2 regions of the Gaoshiqia sp. US2 genome follow, and region 2 is predicted to be linked to the other one. Evidence: riboswitches for the same ligand, from Rfam matches in the RefSeq annotation. Region 2 holds a riboswitch; the other holds the start of a gene.

Region 1 (8,127 bases), 110 kb from region 2:
AACTTGCCCTGGCGCGTTACCAACCCTATTCGGTGAGGAAAGACAATGAGGATGTTTGCCTTTCACCGGTTGTGATGGGACATTTTATCCAGTTGATGCCCGACCGGCAAACCACCATCCGGTTTAAGCGCGACGACCTCAACTCGAAATTCACGGTAACGGTTGAAGGGCCGATTTACAACGACCGCCTGGCCAAGTACGGAAACTATAACTTCCTGCGTATCAGCTTTCAGGATTCGCGGATTGCCCAGCCAATCTTTGGCACGGTAAGCGACGGCACCAACGACAAGGACCTGAACGAGGAGGGTGTTGAAATCCCGATCAACGCCCGGATCATCGAAAACAACCGGTTTAGCATCAGCCGCGAGTTTAATTTACCGAGAAAGTATAAAACAGAAGCCTTCCAGATCGTTATTGAAGAATACGAGCGTGGCCCGAACAAAATAGGCGGCCTGCCTGCCGCGTACCAGAACCGGTTGGAACAGTCGGAAGAAACCGACCGCCTGATTTATGCCGATGTATTTAATATTAACGCCCGGGAGAAATAAAAAGATTGTTTCATTAGCAACCGGTATTCGATCCTTAAAACATTAAAATCCGATGTGTGAAAGAAATCTCACGCATCGGATTTTTGTTGATGGTACAGACGAATCCACTGGCCCCGCGTTAAGCATAAAAAGGAGATCGGTATTCGTATGCCCTTGGGTAATGTCAAAAGAAATTATATAATTTTACAGACAAATTTTTGTGACGTGAGCAAAACTAAACCAATAGGAATAAATTTCGAAACACTGGAAGCGGATTACCTGCCACACGTGTCGGTTGACTGTGTTGTGTTCGGATTTCATGATAACCAACTGAAGGTCCTTCTTTTAAAATCAAGAATGATTGATGAGTGGAGCTTGCCCGGAGGTTTCGTGGCTAAAAATGAAACACTTGAACAGGCAGCTGCGCGTGTATTACAGGAACGTACCGGACTGAGTGAGATTTTCCTGAGCCAGTTTCATGTATTCAGTGATCCCACCCGGGCTAATCCGGCTCTGAAACAAGATAAACTGGAAAAAGCCGGCATCAGCCTGAAAAATTACGAATGGCTTTATCAACGGTTTTTATCGGTTGGTTTTTATGCGCTGGTGGAATTCTCCAAAGTAGAACCTCAACCGGATGTTTTCTCAGACCACTGTGAATGGCACAATATCGACCAGCTTGGTTCGCTGATGATGGACCACCGGCAGATTCTTGAAAAAGCGCTCGTAGCCATGCGACTCCAGCTTCGCTACCAGCCAATCGGCTACAACCTGCTGCCCGGGAAATTTACCATGCCTGAATTACAAAAGCTGTACGAAACCATTTTGGGCAAGGAACTGGACCGCCGGAATTTTCAACGAAAAGTATTAAGTTATAAAATCCTCAAAAGACTGCCCGAACGACGACTGGGTGTGGCTCATAAATCTCCTTATTTATATACGTTTGATATCGAAAATTACAACAGGGCCCTGCAGGACGGATTAAGCGGCGACTGGTAAGCTACTGACATTCTTTTTCTTATAATTCTTTTCCCAAATAAATAACAAAAACGGGGATGTATTTCCAAATAAATTCTACATTTGCGGTGGATTTGGTTCTATGGATCCGGCAACTGCCGGATTCGGATGAAAAGGGAATCCGGTGTAAAACCGGAGCTGTACCCGCAGCTGTAAACCTTGTATAATCTTTCTGAACCCCAGCCACTGTCAGGCAGCTGCCTGACGGGAAGGCATCAGAAAGTAAGGTGAGCCAGAAGACCTGCCAAAGTCCGTAATTTATATGAACAATAGCTTCGGGAATAAAGCTGGTGAAATCTAATCGTGTATTTTTCACAAATTTTATCCTAAGCTCATATTCTGTTTAAAGAAATGAGACGGTTTTTTATTATTGCAGGAATTTTATTCCTCTTCTTGAATGACGCCTCTGCCCAGGAAGAAAGTGTGACCGACACCATCCTGTTGCACGAGGTCACTTCGTATGCTACGGTAAAAAAATACCAGGCAGGGGCAAAAGTCGAATCCATACCAAGCGCCCAAATTGATATTGTACAAGCCACCAGCCTTGATCAGTTATTGATGCGATTTACCCCTATTTACCTGAAATCCAATGCTGGGGGTTTATCTACCATTCGCATCCGCGGAACAGCTCCTGATCATACCTCGGTTAATTTTGGCGGTATTAACATCAACTCCCTGACCTTAGGGCACTCCAACATGTCGAAGGTGCCGGTTTACCTTTTTGACGGACTTGAATTGCAGTACGGCAGTTCATCGGCCGTTAACGGTTCGGGCTCCATTGGCGGTGCGGTCCACCTAGGCTTGCACAACAATTGGACGGATGGCGCCCGGGTTAAAGCAACTGTTTCCGAAGGCTCTTTCGGTGAACAATTGTATGGCACGAAAGTGTTCGTTGGCAACGGCAAGTTCGAGTCGGTTACGCGACTGTATTATTTCATGTTGAAAAACGACTTTAAATTCATTAACCCCTCCGACAATAAGCGCTATACGCAACGCGGCGCCATGATTGAAAACATGGGCTTGATTCAGGAACTGAATTACAAGGTCAACGATAAAGAATGGTTCAAATCCGCCTTGTGGCTTGAACACGACTGGCATCAGATTCAGTTGCTGATGGATGAGGTAAAATCGGATAATGCCCGGCCTGAAATGCTCGATAACAAGCATATTCGTTTTTGGTCGGAGTACGAAAACAGCAAGCATACCTTCAACTACAAGGCTGGTTTTGGTTATGTACACGACATGCAGTTATACAATGCCAACCAAGGTGCGAAAATTGGTACCGACCGGTTGATTGGCGAACTGGAAGGCAACCAGGATTTTGGGGTGAGATTTGGATACAAAGCAGGCGTCAAATACACTTACCTTAAACCCAATGTGTATGCCTACGATAAAGATGTGATTGATTATGAGCAGCAGGCCGACTTCTACCTGTCGGGCTTTTATATGCCGTGGAACAAGCTTAAAATGACTCTAAATCTGCGCCAACAAGTTGTTACCAACTTCGAAGTGCCGTTTACGCCTTCGCTGGGTGCTGAATATCGCTTGTTTTCGGATGAGGTTTCGGTGATGAAACTAACCGGAAGTGTTGGACGAAGCTACCGCATTCCCACCTTTAACGACCGCTTTTGGGCTGTTGTGGGCAACCCCGGCTTGAAGCCCGAAGACGGGATGAACTATGAACTGGGGTGGCAATACCAATTTTGTACAACTGCATTCCAAACCGACTTGAAACTGAACGCTTTTTATCTGGATGTAAAAGATTGGATTGAATGGGCCCCGGCCAGCGGCGGATGGGAACCCTTCAATAAATCGCGGGTTGTTAGCAAAGGGGTTGAAGTATCCTCAAACACAGATGTTTTTATGGATAAGTTTCATTTCAACCTCCGGTTGAATTACAACTTTAACCCAACTGAAATTAAGGATGATGAAAACACTGATTTAATTGGCCGTCAGGTGGTTTATGTTCCCAAACACATAGGCAACGCGTTTCTGAATGTTTTATATGAAAAGTGGAGTGTTTTTGCAGATGGTAACTATACCGGCGAGCGGTTGGCCAATTACTCGGGCAATATTTTCAACCCCAAAGGCGAAATGCTGGACGATTATTTCCTGATGAACTGCGGCTTGTCGCGCAAGCTGAAGTTGAATAACCACCAATTCAACCTAACCTTTGCCATCAATAACCTGCTAAACAAGGCTTATTACAACCAACCGGGTTATGCCATGTGGGGGCGTAGCTTCCGTTTTACTCTTTCAACCGATTTAAATTTTAACAAAAACTAAATAATGAACATCATGAAAAAGTTATTCAAATTACTCCCTTTTTTGTTTTTAACGATAGCTCTTTTTAGCTCCTGTTCTGATGATGATGATAATGGATTATATCCAAGTGAATTAACCAAAGGCGCTTATGTACTAAACTATGGGGGGTACTCACAGAATACCTCTTCGATTACAAAATATGATTACGAGAACGACGAACTGACAGCATTCTACTACCAACAACAAAACGCAGGTAGCAAAATTGGTTCGGCCCCGCAGTACATCTACGAATACGAAGATCGTTTGTACCTGATGAACAACAACCCGGACCGTGTGTTGGTGGTTGACCCGCTTTTTGTGGCACAGGATACCATAACCACTTACATTGAAAAACCCCGTTATTGTGTTGCTAATGGTAATTACCTGTATATTTCGTGCTGGGGCAACGAGTTCGACTATGCCAATGGCGTTCCTGGAAGCTACATCGTTAAATACAACGTGGTTACCAAAACTGTTGAAAAGAAAATCGCTTTGGCCGGCGGGCCGGAAGGCTTGGCTATTGCGAATGGAAAATTGTATATTGCGTTGGGCTACGCTAAAAAGATTGCGGTAATGAACCTGACAACAGAAGCAATTTCGTATATCACGACAGATGCAGTATCAAGCTATTTTGTGAAAGATAAAAGCAATAACCTTTATGTAAGTTTAGTTAGCTCCTGGTCGGACCCTTCAACCGAAACGGGTTTAGGCTATATAAACACCACAACCGATGCAATGACCTTGTATCAACTGGATAATGTAAGCACTTCGTATGCTTCTGTCATGTCATTCAGCAAAGACTATACTAAGTTATATGTGATTGCCGCCGGTTACGATGCCAACTGGAATATGGTTGGTGGCGTCCAGGTATTCAATACAACATCCAAAACTTATGAAACAGAACCACTGGTTCGCGGCCTGACCGGTATCAACGGTGTTTCGGTGAACCCGATTGACGGCAGAACTTATGTATTTGTTAACAAAGGGAGTACGGTAAATGGCGATATGATGATCTACACAACCGACGGTGAACTGGAAACAACAAAAACGGTCGGTTCTGCTCCAGCAATGGCTATCTTCCTTGATTAGTATAAGTTAATTTTCAACTAAAATGGCAACAATAACCTTAGTCACCGGTGGAGCCCGCTCTGGCAAAAGCAGTTTTGCCCAGCAAATGGCCGAAAGCAAAAGCGACCGGCCTGTGTATCTGGCCACGGCCCGCATTTGGGACGAAGATTTTGCCATGCGCGTAAAACGGCACCAGGCCGACCGCGACCAACGCTGGCAAACCGTGGAAGAAGAAACAGTTTTGTCGAAGCATGATTTCGCGGGAAAAACGGTGTTGCTCGACTGTATTACGCTTTGGCTGACCAATTTCTTTCACGCTCACCAGTATGAGCCTGAAAAAACCCTGGCGGCGGCCAAAGCCGAATGGATAAAATTTACCGCCCGGGATATGGACCTGATCGTTGTTACCAACGAACTGGGCATGGGCGTTCATCCCGAAAATGAAATGGCGCGTAAGTTTGCCGATTTGCAGGGCCGGATGAACCAGTTGATCGCCCGGCAAGCCGGTACGGTTTACCTGATGGTTTCAGGCATCCCGGTGAAGATAAAGTAATGAGTAGCGAGTAGCGAGACACGAGTAATCACGACCCGCTACTTATTACTTACGACTTACTACTTACGACTTATTACTTACGACTCAATACTTTTCAAATGACAACTTCATTAACAGACCAACTTCAACGTAAAATCGACCTGAAAACCAAGCCTGCGGGAGCTTTGGGACAGCTCGAAGAAATTGCCCTGCAATTGGGCCTGATTCAGAATACACTTTCTCCCAAACTCGAAAAACCAAGCTTATTGGTTTTTGCTGCCGATCATGGTATTGCCGACGAAGGTGTAAGCCCGTATCCGAAAGAGGTAACCTGGCAAATGGCCATGAATTTTTGTACCGGGGGCGCTGCTGTCAGCGTTTTTTGCCGGCAAAACGGAATTGCCCTGAAAGTGATTGATGCCGGTGTGGATTTCGATTTTCCGGCAGGAAGCCCGATTATTGATGCAAAAATTGCCCGTGGCACCAAAAATATGCTGAATGAACCAGCCATGAGTTTAAGTGAATGCCGCCTGGCCATGAACCGCGGCGCAGGCTATGTCCGTCAGGAAGCTCTGGGTGGTTGTAACACCATTGCCTTTGGCGAAATGGGTATTGGAAACACCTCTCCCTCGTCGTTGTTGATGCACCGGTTTATGAACCTGCCGGTTGAACAATGCACCGGCAAAGGAGCCGGCATGGAAGGTGAAAAACTGGATCACAAAACTGCCATCCTGAAAGCCGTTTCGGAAAAGTACGATCCGCAAACGCCCGAAGAAACGCTGGCTACCTTTGGCGGATTGGAAATAGCCATGATGACGGGGGCTATCCTCGAGGCTAAAAAACTGGATATGGTCATCCTGATCGACGGTTTTATCGCCACGGCAGCCACGCTGACAGCCATTCAGTTTGATGCGGCTGTCCGCGATAACTGCATCTTTTGTCACGCGTCTGAAGAACGCGGTCACCGACTGATGCTGAAACACCTGAATGCAAAACCGGTATTGAGCCTTGACATGCGCCTGGGCGAAGGTTCGGGTGCGGCTGTAGCCTATCCGGTAATCAAAGCCGCCGCTACGTTTATCAATGAGATGGCCAGCTTTGAAGATGCCGGGGTTTCAAATAAGGAGGAAAAAAGTGCAAAGTCCGTGCGTTCATAAGTCCACAAGTTTTTCCGAACTTGAAACTCATATTCATGAAAGAACAAATCAACCTGTTATTGACGGCAGTCATGTTTTACACCCGCATTCCGGTACCGAAGTCGCTGGCTTTCTCCAACGAACGGCTGAACCGTTCAACACGCTACTTTCCGATGATTGGCTGGATTGTCGGGGGGATCGGCGCGGCGGTATTTTACGGGCTGAATCTGTTGCTGCCGTTTCAATTGGCTGTTTTTTTGAGTATGCTGGCTACCATTTTTGTGACCGGCGCTTTCCACGAAGATGGCTTTGCCGACTTTTGCGACGGCTTTGGCGGAGGCTACACCCGCGAAAAGATTTTCACCATCATGAAAGACAGCCGGATTGGCACTTACGGGACCGTCGGCCTGATCGGCATGTTGGGAACCAGGTTTCTGGCGCTGCAAGCCTTTCCTCCCGCAACCATCCCTTTGGTTTTAATTGCCGGTCATGCTCTCAGCCGTCTGATGCCGGTGCTGGTCATTTTTACCGGCACCTATTCGCGCGAAGATGAACTCAGTAAAACCAAACCGATTGGCAAACGCGGAAAAAACTCCGACCTGGTACTGGCTGTTGTCTTCGGACTAGTCCCGTTGGCGTTGTTCCCCTGGCAGTTGATGGCTGTCGCGTTGCCGGCATCGGCGCTGATCACCATTCTTTTCAAAATGTATATTGACCGAAAAATTGGTGGCTATACCGGCGATTGTTTGGGCGCTCTGCAGCAAATAACTGAAGTGGTGTTTTATATCTGTTTGCTGGGGGGTTTTTGAATGTTAAATGGTAACGAACCCGAGTGGATAGGATTTTCATTGGAGGTAATCTGTTAAAAATCCTGAAGCTGGATAATTGATTCTGTACAAATTGTCCCGATTATCCCTATTAACGCTTCAGAGCAAAGGAACAGCCCTATTTAAAATTTAATTATCGTTCGATTTATCTTAAAAATACCTTTGGAACTTGTTATTATTCGCCATACGTCATACACGCGTTGATGTGCCTGCCGGAATTTGCTACGGACAGAGCGACGTACCGCTTGCCGGTTCATATCAGCAGGAGCTTGAACAGCTAAAAGCAAAGCTTGCCGGATTAACCTTTGGCACCGTTTTTTCCAGCCCGCTCATCCGCTGCCGTCGTTTGGCCGAAGATCTGTTTCCCGAAGAGGCGATCGTCTTTGATCACCGGTTGAAGGAACTTAACTTTGGCCAGTGGGAGCTTCAACCATGGGAGCAGATTTATGCGACTTATGAAGGAAAACAATGGATGGACAACTACCTGGATACACCCTGTCCCGGGGGCGAATCTTACCTGGAGTTCCGGCAACGGGTCAGTTCATTCTTAACCGAATTGAAAACGCCACCACCCGGTCAGGTAGCCGTGGTTACCCATGCCGGGGTGATTCGCCTGATAAAATCCATTCTGAAGGATCAATCCATGGACGAGATTTTTACCACTTTTGCACCTGAATATGGCGGTGTTTACGAATTTAAAATCAAATGAAACATCA
Region 2 (8,127 bases):
ATCATTCCGATTACGGTAATAAACAACATGATCTTAAGCAAGATACCCGTCAAGCTATTTAAAAATCCTCTTAGCGAGGCGTCGACCTGCCTCTTTTCCATGACTCTTAAAAGTCCCCTGGTTATCAGTTTGATGACCCATAAGCCAATGAATAATACAATGACAGCAATCAATAGTTTTACTCCATAAGCAAGCACTAATTCGGCTGACAAAGCCGATAAATTCTCAAATAATTCCATATGGTTAAGTATTAATTCTTATAAAGTTAAACAGAAATAAACAAAATCGTGCAACGGAGTGTGATTTATTCATAAAAAGACGCGGCATAAAAAGCCCTGAAATACCTCATCTTTTGTTATTAACCTTGGGAGTATTCGCCTGAATTAAACGAAACGAGTTTTTCGCAGTCTAAGTTTTTGCATACAAGAAACGAGTTTTTTTTCATGAATTACCGGAAAGCGTGCAGAGGCAGCTTTCCGGTTTCTTTTTTACCGGGCCTTCATCATCTTTTCGCTCACCAGAAAAACAACCGGCTTTCCCGAATAAGGATTCGTGCGGACGATCACGGGGGTCTTGTACACTTCTTCAATGGTTTCAAATGCCAATACCTCATCGGGTTTGCCCTGGGTGAAGATTTTGCCGTCGTTAAACAACAAGAGGTGATCGCAATATTCCGAAGCCAGATTGAGGTCATGAATCACCATCAATACCGTCAGTCCCAATTCATCGTTTAATTGCCGGAGAAGGTTCAGAATCCGTACCTGGTGCGTAATATCGAGGTGTGAAGTGGGTTCATCCAGCAACAGCAGTTCGGGCTGCTGGGTCAGGGCCCGGGCAATGGCTGCCCGCTGCTGCTCTCCCCCGCTCAGTTCAGTCATCAGTTTATCTTTATGATGAAAAACATCTGTCAGCTGCATGTACCTGCCGGCAATTTCGCGGTCTTTTTTGGTTTCGAAGAACTGAAAACGGGAATAGTACGGAATCCGTCCCATCAATACGTAATCCTCCACGGTAATCTGGTCGGCATCGGCAAATTGAGAAACAATCGCGATGTTTTGTGCCCGTTCCCGTAACGACAGCGATTTCAGGCACTGACCATTCAGTGAAATTTCGCCCGACAGCGAGGCCAACGAACCGGTGATACCCCTGAACAGGGTGGTTTTACCGGAACCGTTGGGCCCGATAATACCGGCAAAGGTGCCTTTATCCAATGAAAGGCCAATACCCGACAATCGAAAGGACGGATAACCGCACGAATAGTTTTCGATCTTAAAAAAAGCCTTTCCCATATCACATTCCTTTCTTCATTTTTTGGCCCATCAACAAAATAAAAACCACGCCCCCGACGATGCCGGTAATCACCCCGATCGGCAGTTCGTTGGGCGAAATGATGGTGCGCGCCACCACATCGGACAGTACCAGGAACGAACCTCCGAGTAAAAAAGAGCTGATCAGCAGGATGCGGTAATCGGTACCCAGAAACAGGCGTAACACATGCGGAATGATCAGGCCCACGAAGCCAATGACGCCGGCTACCGAAACGGAAATACCGGCCAGCAGCGAGGCCAGTAAAAAAAGGATCCTGATGGCTACATTCGTATTTATGCCCAGGTGAAGCGCTTTTTCTTCGCCCAAACGCAGGGCGTTGAGCGGCTGCACAAACAGGTACGACAGGAACAACACCACGAGGGTGACAATCAGTGTCAGCCACACCAGACGGGTATCGGATTCATCGAGCGAACCCATGATCCAAAATACGATGCCGTGCAGGTTTTCGGTGCTGCTTACTGCCATCAGAAACATCATACCCGACGAAGCCACAAAGCTGACCATCACACCGGTTAGCAGCATATGCTGGATATTGATATTTCCACGGCGCGAACTCAGCGTATAAACCAGAAAGATGATCAGAAATGCGCCTAAAAACCCCGAAAGCGGAAGGAAAAAAGTGCCAAACTTTTGGTGCAGTCCCAGCACAATGGTAAACGCCACGCCCAACGAGGCTCCACCGGAGATGCCGAGGGTAAACGGCTCGACCAGCGGATTGCGGTAAATTCCCTGCAGCATCACTCCAGCCAGGCTAAGCGCCCCGCCAACCGAAACGCCCAGTATAATACGCGGCATCCGTACCTGGCTGATGAGCATGTGTTCGAGCGAGCTTTCATCGCCGCCTGAAAACAACAGCCGGAGCGCTTTGCCCAGACCAATTTTCAACTCGCCCGTGCTGAGCGAAACAAGCACAGCTACCAACAGCAAAGCCGACAGGCCCGCCACGACCAGTAACCATTTAAAATATTTCAGTTGATCCTTCACGCTGAATGTTTGTATCCGTTTGTTGTTAGAATTCAATGCCCCTGCGCGACGTAATTCCCTGGTCGAAGGGGTGTTTTATTTTGTTGATTTCGCTCACATAATCAGCCCGCTCAATCAGCTTCGCGGTTGCCCCGCGTCCGGTTAGTACCAGCTCGGTGCCTGCCGGTTTTTGGTTAATGAAGTCCAAAAGTACGTCTTCTTCCAAAAAACCATCGCGGATGGTGATGATTATTTCATCCAGTATCAGCAGGTCGGGTTGGGCTGTTTGCACATAACCCGACAGAAACACCAGCGCTTCGGCCATTTGCTGGCGCAGCATTTCGGGTGTCACTTCCTTATTGAAGAAGGGGTGACCATCAGTAAATCCCATGATGGTAGCGCCCAGCGCTTTCAAACTATCAATTTCGTGATAGCCATACAAGTCGGGGCGCTTCATAAAGTGGCAATAGGTTACTTTAAAACCTTGCCCCAGCGCCCGGGCGCCCAAACCAACCGCGCAGGTGGTTTTTCCTTTCCCGGTTCCGGTATATATATGGACTAATCCTTTTTTCATTTTTTAAAGTTCATAAGTACAACGTATATGGGTACATGGACAACACAATCTCATCTTCTCACTCTCTCAGTGCCCACGCTCTCTTTTTTACCACAGAGTTAAAGGAGTTTTCACGGAGTTTCACAGAGTGCCTGAAAACTGACTGCTACTTTTTCACTCACGACTATTTCCCGTAAATCAACCCAATCATCTGCTCCAGTGCATCGGTAAAATCGAGCGGCGTGGGGCTACAGGTTTTTTCGGAGTCGAGCACAAATATTTTCTTGTTTTTCACGGCATTCAGGCTTTTGTAGGTTTCCCACTTTTCTTTTTCGTCGGCGCTGAGCGAGCCCATAAGAATAACGAAAATCACATCGGGGTTGCGTACGAGTATGCCTTCGCGGGTGATACTGCCAATGGTTAAATCCGACGCGATGCTTTCACAGCCTGAAAAGTCGATAAAATCCTGCATAAAGGTATTGGGTACCACGGTAAACAGCGGATTGGCGCCAATCTGCATAAATACCCGGGGCTTTTTATCCATTTTCGGAACAGTGGACATCACGCCGGCCAGCCGTTCTTTCGATTGTTTCACCAGCTTCTCGGCCAGCTCTTTCCGACCTGTTTTTTCACCCAAACGGATCAGGTACCAGCACATTTCGTCGTACGATTTCGGGTAGGGAAAATACATCACTTCAACCCCCATTTTTTCGAAACTGCGGGTGGTTTCGGGGTTGGTGAGCGAGCTGGTGAGCACCAAGTCGGGCTTCAGCAGCATGGCTTTTTCGAGATTCACTTTCACGGCCGACGCTACTACATCAGCATCTTTCGGGTCTTGGAGGGTACAATAATTGGTGCAGCCCACCAACAAATCTTCGGCGCCCAGCATGTATAAACTTTTGGTGAGCGACGGGGCCAGCGAAATAATACGTTTGGGCACAGCAGCCTGCGTATTAAGCGCCAATATTGAAACTACCAGTGCAAGAATCAGCTTGAAATTTCTCATTAGTTCAGGGGTAAATACCAGTGGTTATTATCGAAATACTGTTCTCCGGTTTCTACGGCAACGGGCTGCTGAAAGATTGGCCCGTCGATGACAAAGCTGTGAAACTCGCCGTTTTCGGCACAAATATCCACACCAGGCATCGCCTCAAGTTCGGCAATCATTGCCGCATCGAAAATACGGCCCAGGTACGATTGCGGCAGCGGCTCCCTGCGAACAGCCACCAGCAACGGTTTAAAGCCTTCGGCAACCAGCTCGCGCGCCAGCCTGCCGGTCGGGTCGCCCCAAATGGGGAATAGGGACTCAATGCCCGTCTCGTTGCACACGCGCTCAATCCAGCTGCGGTGCTCTGTCAGGTAAATATCGCCAAACACACCCCCTTCGATGTTTTCTTTTTTTAACGCCGCGATGGCTGCTTTAAAGTCCTTTTCGTAGTCGTTGCCGCCGGTCTCCTGCTGAATCAGGCGGATTCCCATCGCTACGGCCTGCCGTTGCAGCAGTTCTTTTGTCAATCCGTGCGAGCGCGATAGGTTGGTGCTTCGCTCGCACATGTTCAGTAAGCCCAACATCCGGTGGTTCCCGGTTTTGAGGGTGCGGTGCAAAGCCAGCATACAGTCCTTGCCGCCACTCCACGAAACAAATACATTCATGCGTTAAAGTCGTTATGACCTCGAAGAAAAGAAACAGGATGGAATGTGTATTCCAACGATCTTATTCCCCGAAGACCAGGTTAAACATGTTGTGTTCCCGGCAGGTCTTCTGGCTCACCCTCCTTCGGGCCTTCCCATCCGGCAGTGGCCGGACAGTGGCGTAAGTTCCGAAGAAACATACAGGCTTACAGCAGCGGGGACTGCTCCGGATTTGCACCGGATTCCCTTATTAAGGCGCCTTCCCGTTTAACAGGAAAGAAAGCCACCGAAACAGGGCAAAAGTAGGAAATAATTATGCTTCCTGCAATTTTTGTCTTTCTGCCGGACGGAAAATCGCTTTTAAAAAGATATGCCGGATTTAACCTCACATGGCTCATCAGCCGACGGATCAAAGTCGTGGTACTGATTTCCTGAAACCTTATTTTCATGATCTACCTTAGTAGTCCTGTCCGACCTCATTGCGTCCAACCTTATTTACGGTCATGTTTCAGAAACTGTTCATATTCATCAGAAAAGCGTCAATCTTCATCCGATAGGGTGAATAAGGTTCATGTTTTTTACATTATTGACTACTAAGGTTATAAAGAAACAAATTAGTTTTTTTTAGAAAAAGAATCACAAAAGATATTCATACTCTTGGGTTACGGTTGTCACCCGCTTGCTGTTTTTCTATTTCCGGCTCGCTGTTTTTTTCATCGATATCCCGCATCCTGATGAAAATAAATTGACGTCTAAATACAATGTTAAATTATTTATTAACAAAACTTGACTTATTGAAAACATTGTTATAAATTGTCATTAATTATCAGATAACCAATTTTAGCCAAACTCATCAAGGAAGAATTGAAGAAGGCAAAGTTTAACAAATAGGGCAGAAACGAACCGATTTTTTTATGAGAGATGCGGGCAAATGCCTGCATCTTTCTTTTTATGTGCAGCCTGCCCCTGGTTTATTCGTATTGAATCACCTCTCTCAGGTTCATCCGAAAAACCCGCCGGGCAAGAATGAGGATTACCGAAAAGATCATCAGCGACAAAAGCAGCGCCGGCAACACAAAAAACCAAACATTCAGGTCGATGCGATAAATGTAGGTTTCCAGAAACCAATGTTGATACCCGTAAAATGAAAGAGGAACTGCTACCACAACGGCTACGGCAAATTGCAGCATCAGTTGCTTCGACAGCAGCCCCGCCACCTGGTTCATTTCGGCACCCAGCACTTTCCTGATTCCAAGTTCTTTCAGGTTTTGATTGATGGTGATTAATATCAAACCAACCATGCCGATTACCGCGATGAAAATAGCCAAAACCGAAAATAGAGTGAATACCGACGCAAAGGTTTTATCGGGTTTCAGATCGACCCGCATCTTATCGTCGAGTGAAAAATACTCGAACGGCTGATCGGGGTACACCGCTTCGTACTGGGTGCGCAATTTGGGTATCAGCGAAGCAAAAGTGCCGGCCTGCATACTCCCGAGTTTAAGGGTGATAAAGGTTTTTTGCCGGTCGCTCAGTGAGATAACGGTTGGCACTGGCTCGGTTTTTATCGATTTATAATGAAAATCATCGACCACCCCGATAACCAGCCATTCGCGGTCGGGCCCGTTTACCATCACCTGGTTTACCACCTCTTCGGGATTGCTGTACCCAAAACGTTCCATCGCCAGTTTATTCATCAGGATGGTTTGCCGGCTGGCCTGTTCATTCTGATGAAACTTCCGTCCGGCAAGTAGTTTGATGTTGTAAAAATCGATGAACCGGTCGTCGGCTGCAATCAGAAAATAAGCCTTCGTGTCAGTTCCGTCGTATCCTTTCCGGCGTCCCGAAAACCAGTTATTGATTTCCTGCCCGGGAATGTCGGAAGAAAAGGTAAAGTCGGTCACCTCGGGCAATTCGAGCGCCCGGTTTTTAAACAACATCAGTTTATTGGCGCGTGCATCTTCCTGGTCGGCTGTTCGCGGGGCACGGATCACCAGGCTCGATTGATAATCAACGCCCATTTCCTTTTTCATTAAAAATGAAGCCTGCCGAAAGGTCACCAGGGTTCCGGTGAGCAAGGCGATTGAAATGATAAACTGAACGGTAATTAACCCTTTGCGGAACGTCAGTCCTTGTGCCGTGTTCTTAAACTTTCCTTTTAAAACAGCAACCGGTTTGTACGACGAAAGCGCCAGGGCCGGATATAAACTTGATGCCACAATGCCGGCGGCAAACACCAGCAAGCCGGTCCGGATAAACCCGGGCTCAACCCATAAATTGAAATCGCGGATATTGGTGACCGCCTTGAAGAAAGGATTGATCAGAAAAGATGAATGTCGGGAATTGGCTGGAGAAAATACTGATCGCGCGTTTGGCTGGCCTCCAGGGCCGAAAGGTAGTTTTTGGCAACCATATCGGGCAGGGCCCGCCGGCAAAATTCTTCGTGATTGACCCCCGGCGCCAGTAAAATGTAGGTATGGAATCCGTCGAACGACCAATTGGCGTATAAACCCGGCCGGCTTGATAAATAGGTTTCGAGCGAAAACAGAAAATCGGTTTGAAGGTGCGAGTTAGCGGGAATGTTCTTGTAAACAGCTGTGACCGTATAATTTTCGGTTCCGTTTACCTTCAGAATTTTGCCCAGGGGGTTGTCGCCGGCAAAATACCGTTGCGCAGCCCGCTCTGAAATAGCCACCGTATTGGGTTGTTCGAGGCACGACTTTGTTCCCCGGATCAGGGGAATTGTAAACAGTCTGAAAATTGAACCGGTTGAATTATAGGTTTTTTCTTCGTTGAAAAAAACCTTGTCGCCCACGGCATTTTCGGCGGTTACCGAAACATTGTACTTTCGGGTAATAACGGCCCAATCCTGCACCTCGCTGTAATTCTCCTGCAACCATTTTCCCGAAGGAAAAAATGAATTGGCCGTTTTCCACTGAAGCTTCTCATTCTGGTAGCGGTCATAAACAATGCGGCACACCCGCGATCCGTTTTCGTGATAACGATCGAAACTCCGTTCGAAAAAAACATATTCCAGAATCAACAGCGAACTCAGAATGCCGACGGTTAATCCAACCGTATTGATGATGGAAATGATTTTGTGTTTTGCCAGGTTACGGATAAAAATCTTCAGAAAGTTCAGGTTCATGTCAGTTGTTTTTACTTTTCATTGTCAGTTGCAAGCCGATTCGTGTCTTTTCGTATTTCGCTTGCTCATACGATCCTCCCGTCTTCCAGCCGGATGATGCGTTTTCCGTAGCCGGCAAACTTCTCGTTGTGGGTCACCTGGATGATGGTCATCCCTCCCTGGTTCAATGTTTTCAGCACATCCATAATCATTTCGCCCTGCGATGAATGCAGGTTGCCGGTGGGTTCGTCGGCCAGCAGCAATTTGGGTTTACCGACAATGGCGCGCGCTATTCCAACCAGTTGCTGCTGCCCGCCCGAAAGCTGTGCCGGGAACAAATCTTTTTTAGCCACCATGTTGAAGCGATCAAGCAGATCGGCCACCATCGCCTGGCGGTCGCGGCTTTTTACGCCTTTATAGATCAAGGGGGTTTCAATGTTTTCATAAACGGTCATTTCCTCAATGAGGTGGTAGGCCTGAAAAATAAAGCCCATGAAGTTGCGGTGGTATTCAACCTTTGCTT

What was found. A riboswitch is a leader RNA that binds a small molecule or an ion and turns the genes downstream of it on or off. The one in region 2 is predicted to bind cobalamin.
Region 1: another riboswitch for cobalamin. It lies ahead of AC6H3C_RS23630 (TonB-dependent receptor); the one in region 2 lies ahead of AC6H3C_RS24150 (Dph6-related ATP pyrophosphatase).

Annotation. Positions count from the first base shown of each region.
Region 1 covers NZ_AP048550.1:5,904,978-5,913,104, forward strand. Annotated here, with positions in the region: gene AC6H3C_RS23620 (hypothetical protein) at 1-548, shown strand, start outside; gene AC6H3C_RS23625 (NUDIX hydrolase) at 753-1,526, shown strand; cobalamin riboswitch at 1,603-1,807, shown strand; gene AC6H3C_RS23630 (TonB-dependent receptor) at 1,896-3,830, shown strand; gene AC6H3C_RS23635 (DUF5074 domain-containing protein) at 3,843-4,937, shown strand; gene cobU (bifunctional adenosylcobinamide kinase/adenosylcobinamide-phosphate guanylyltransferase) at 4,960-5,469, shown strand; gene cobT (nicotinate-nucleotide--dimethylbenzimidazole phosphoribosyltransferase) at 5,568-6,605, shown strand; gene AC6H3C_RS23650 (adenosylcobinamide-GDP ribazoletransferase) at 6,641-7,393, shown strand; gene cobC (alpha-ribazole phosphatase) at 7,581-8,120, shown strand; gene AC6H3C_RS23660 (cobyric acid synthase) at 8,117-8,127, shown strand, end outside.
Region 2 covers NZ_AP048550.1:6,018,627-6,026,753, forward strand. Annotated here, with positions in the region: gene AC6H3C_RS24125 (mechanosensitive ion channel family protein) at 1-239, opposite strand, end outside; gene AC6H3C_RS24130 (ABC transporter ATP-binding protein) at 489-1,289, opposite strand; gene AC6H3C_RS24135 (FecCD family ABC transporter permease) at 1,291-2,313, opposite strand; gene AC6H3C_RS24140 (cob(I)yrinic acid a,c-diamide adenosyltransferase) at 2,339-2,866, opposite strand; gene AC6H3C_RS24145 (ABC transporter substrate-binding protein) at 3,030-3,851, opposite strand; gene AC6H3C_RS24150 (Dph6-related ATP pyrophosphatase) at 3,851-4,498, opposite strand; cobalamin riboswitch at 4,581-4,783, opposite strand; gene AC6H3C_RS24155 (ABC transporter permease) at 5,449-6,714, opposite strand; gene AC6H3C_RS24160 (ABC transporter permease) at 6,798-7,625, opposite strand; gene AC6H3C_RS24165 (ABC transporter ATP-binding protein) at 7,691-8,127, opposite strand, start outside.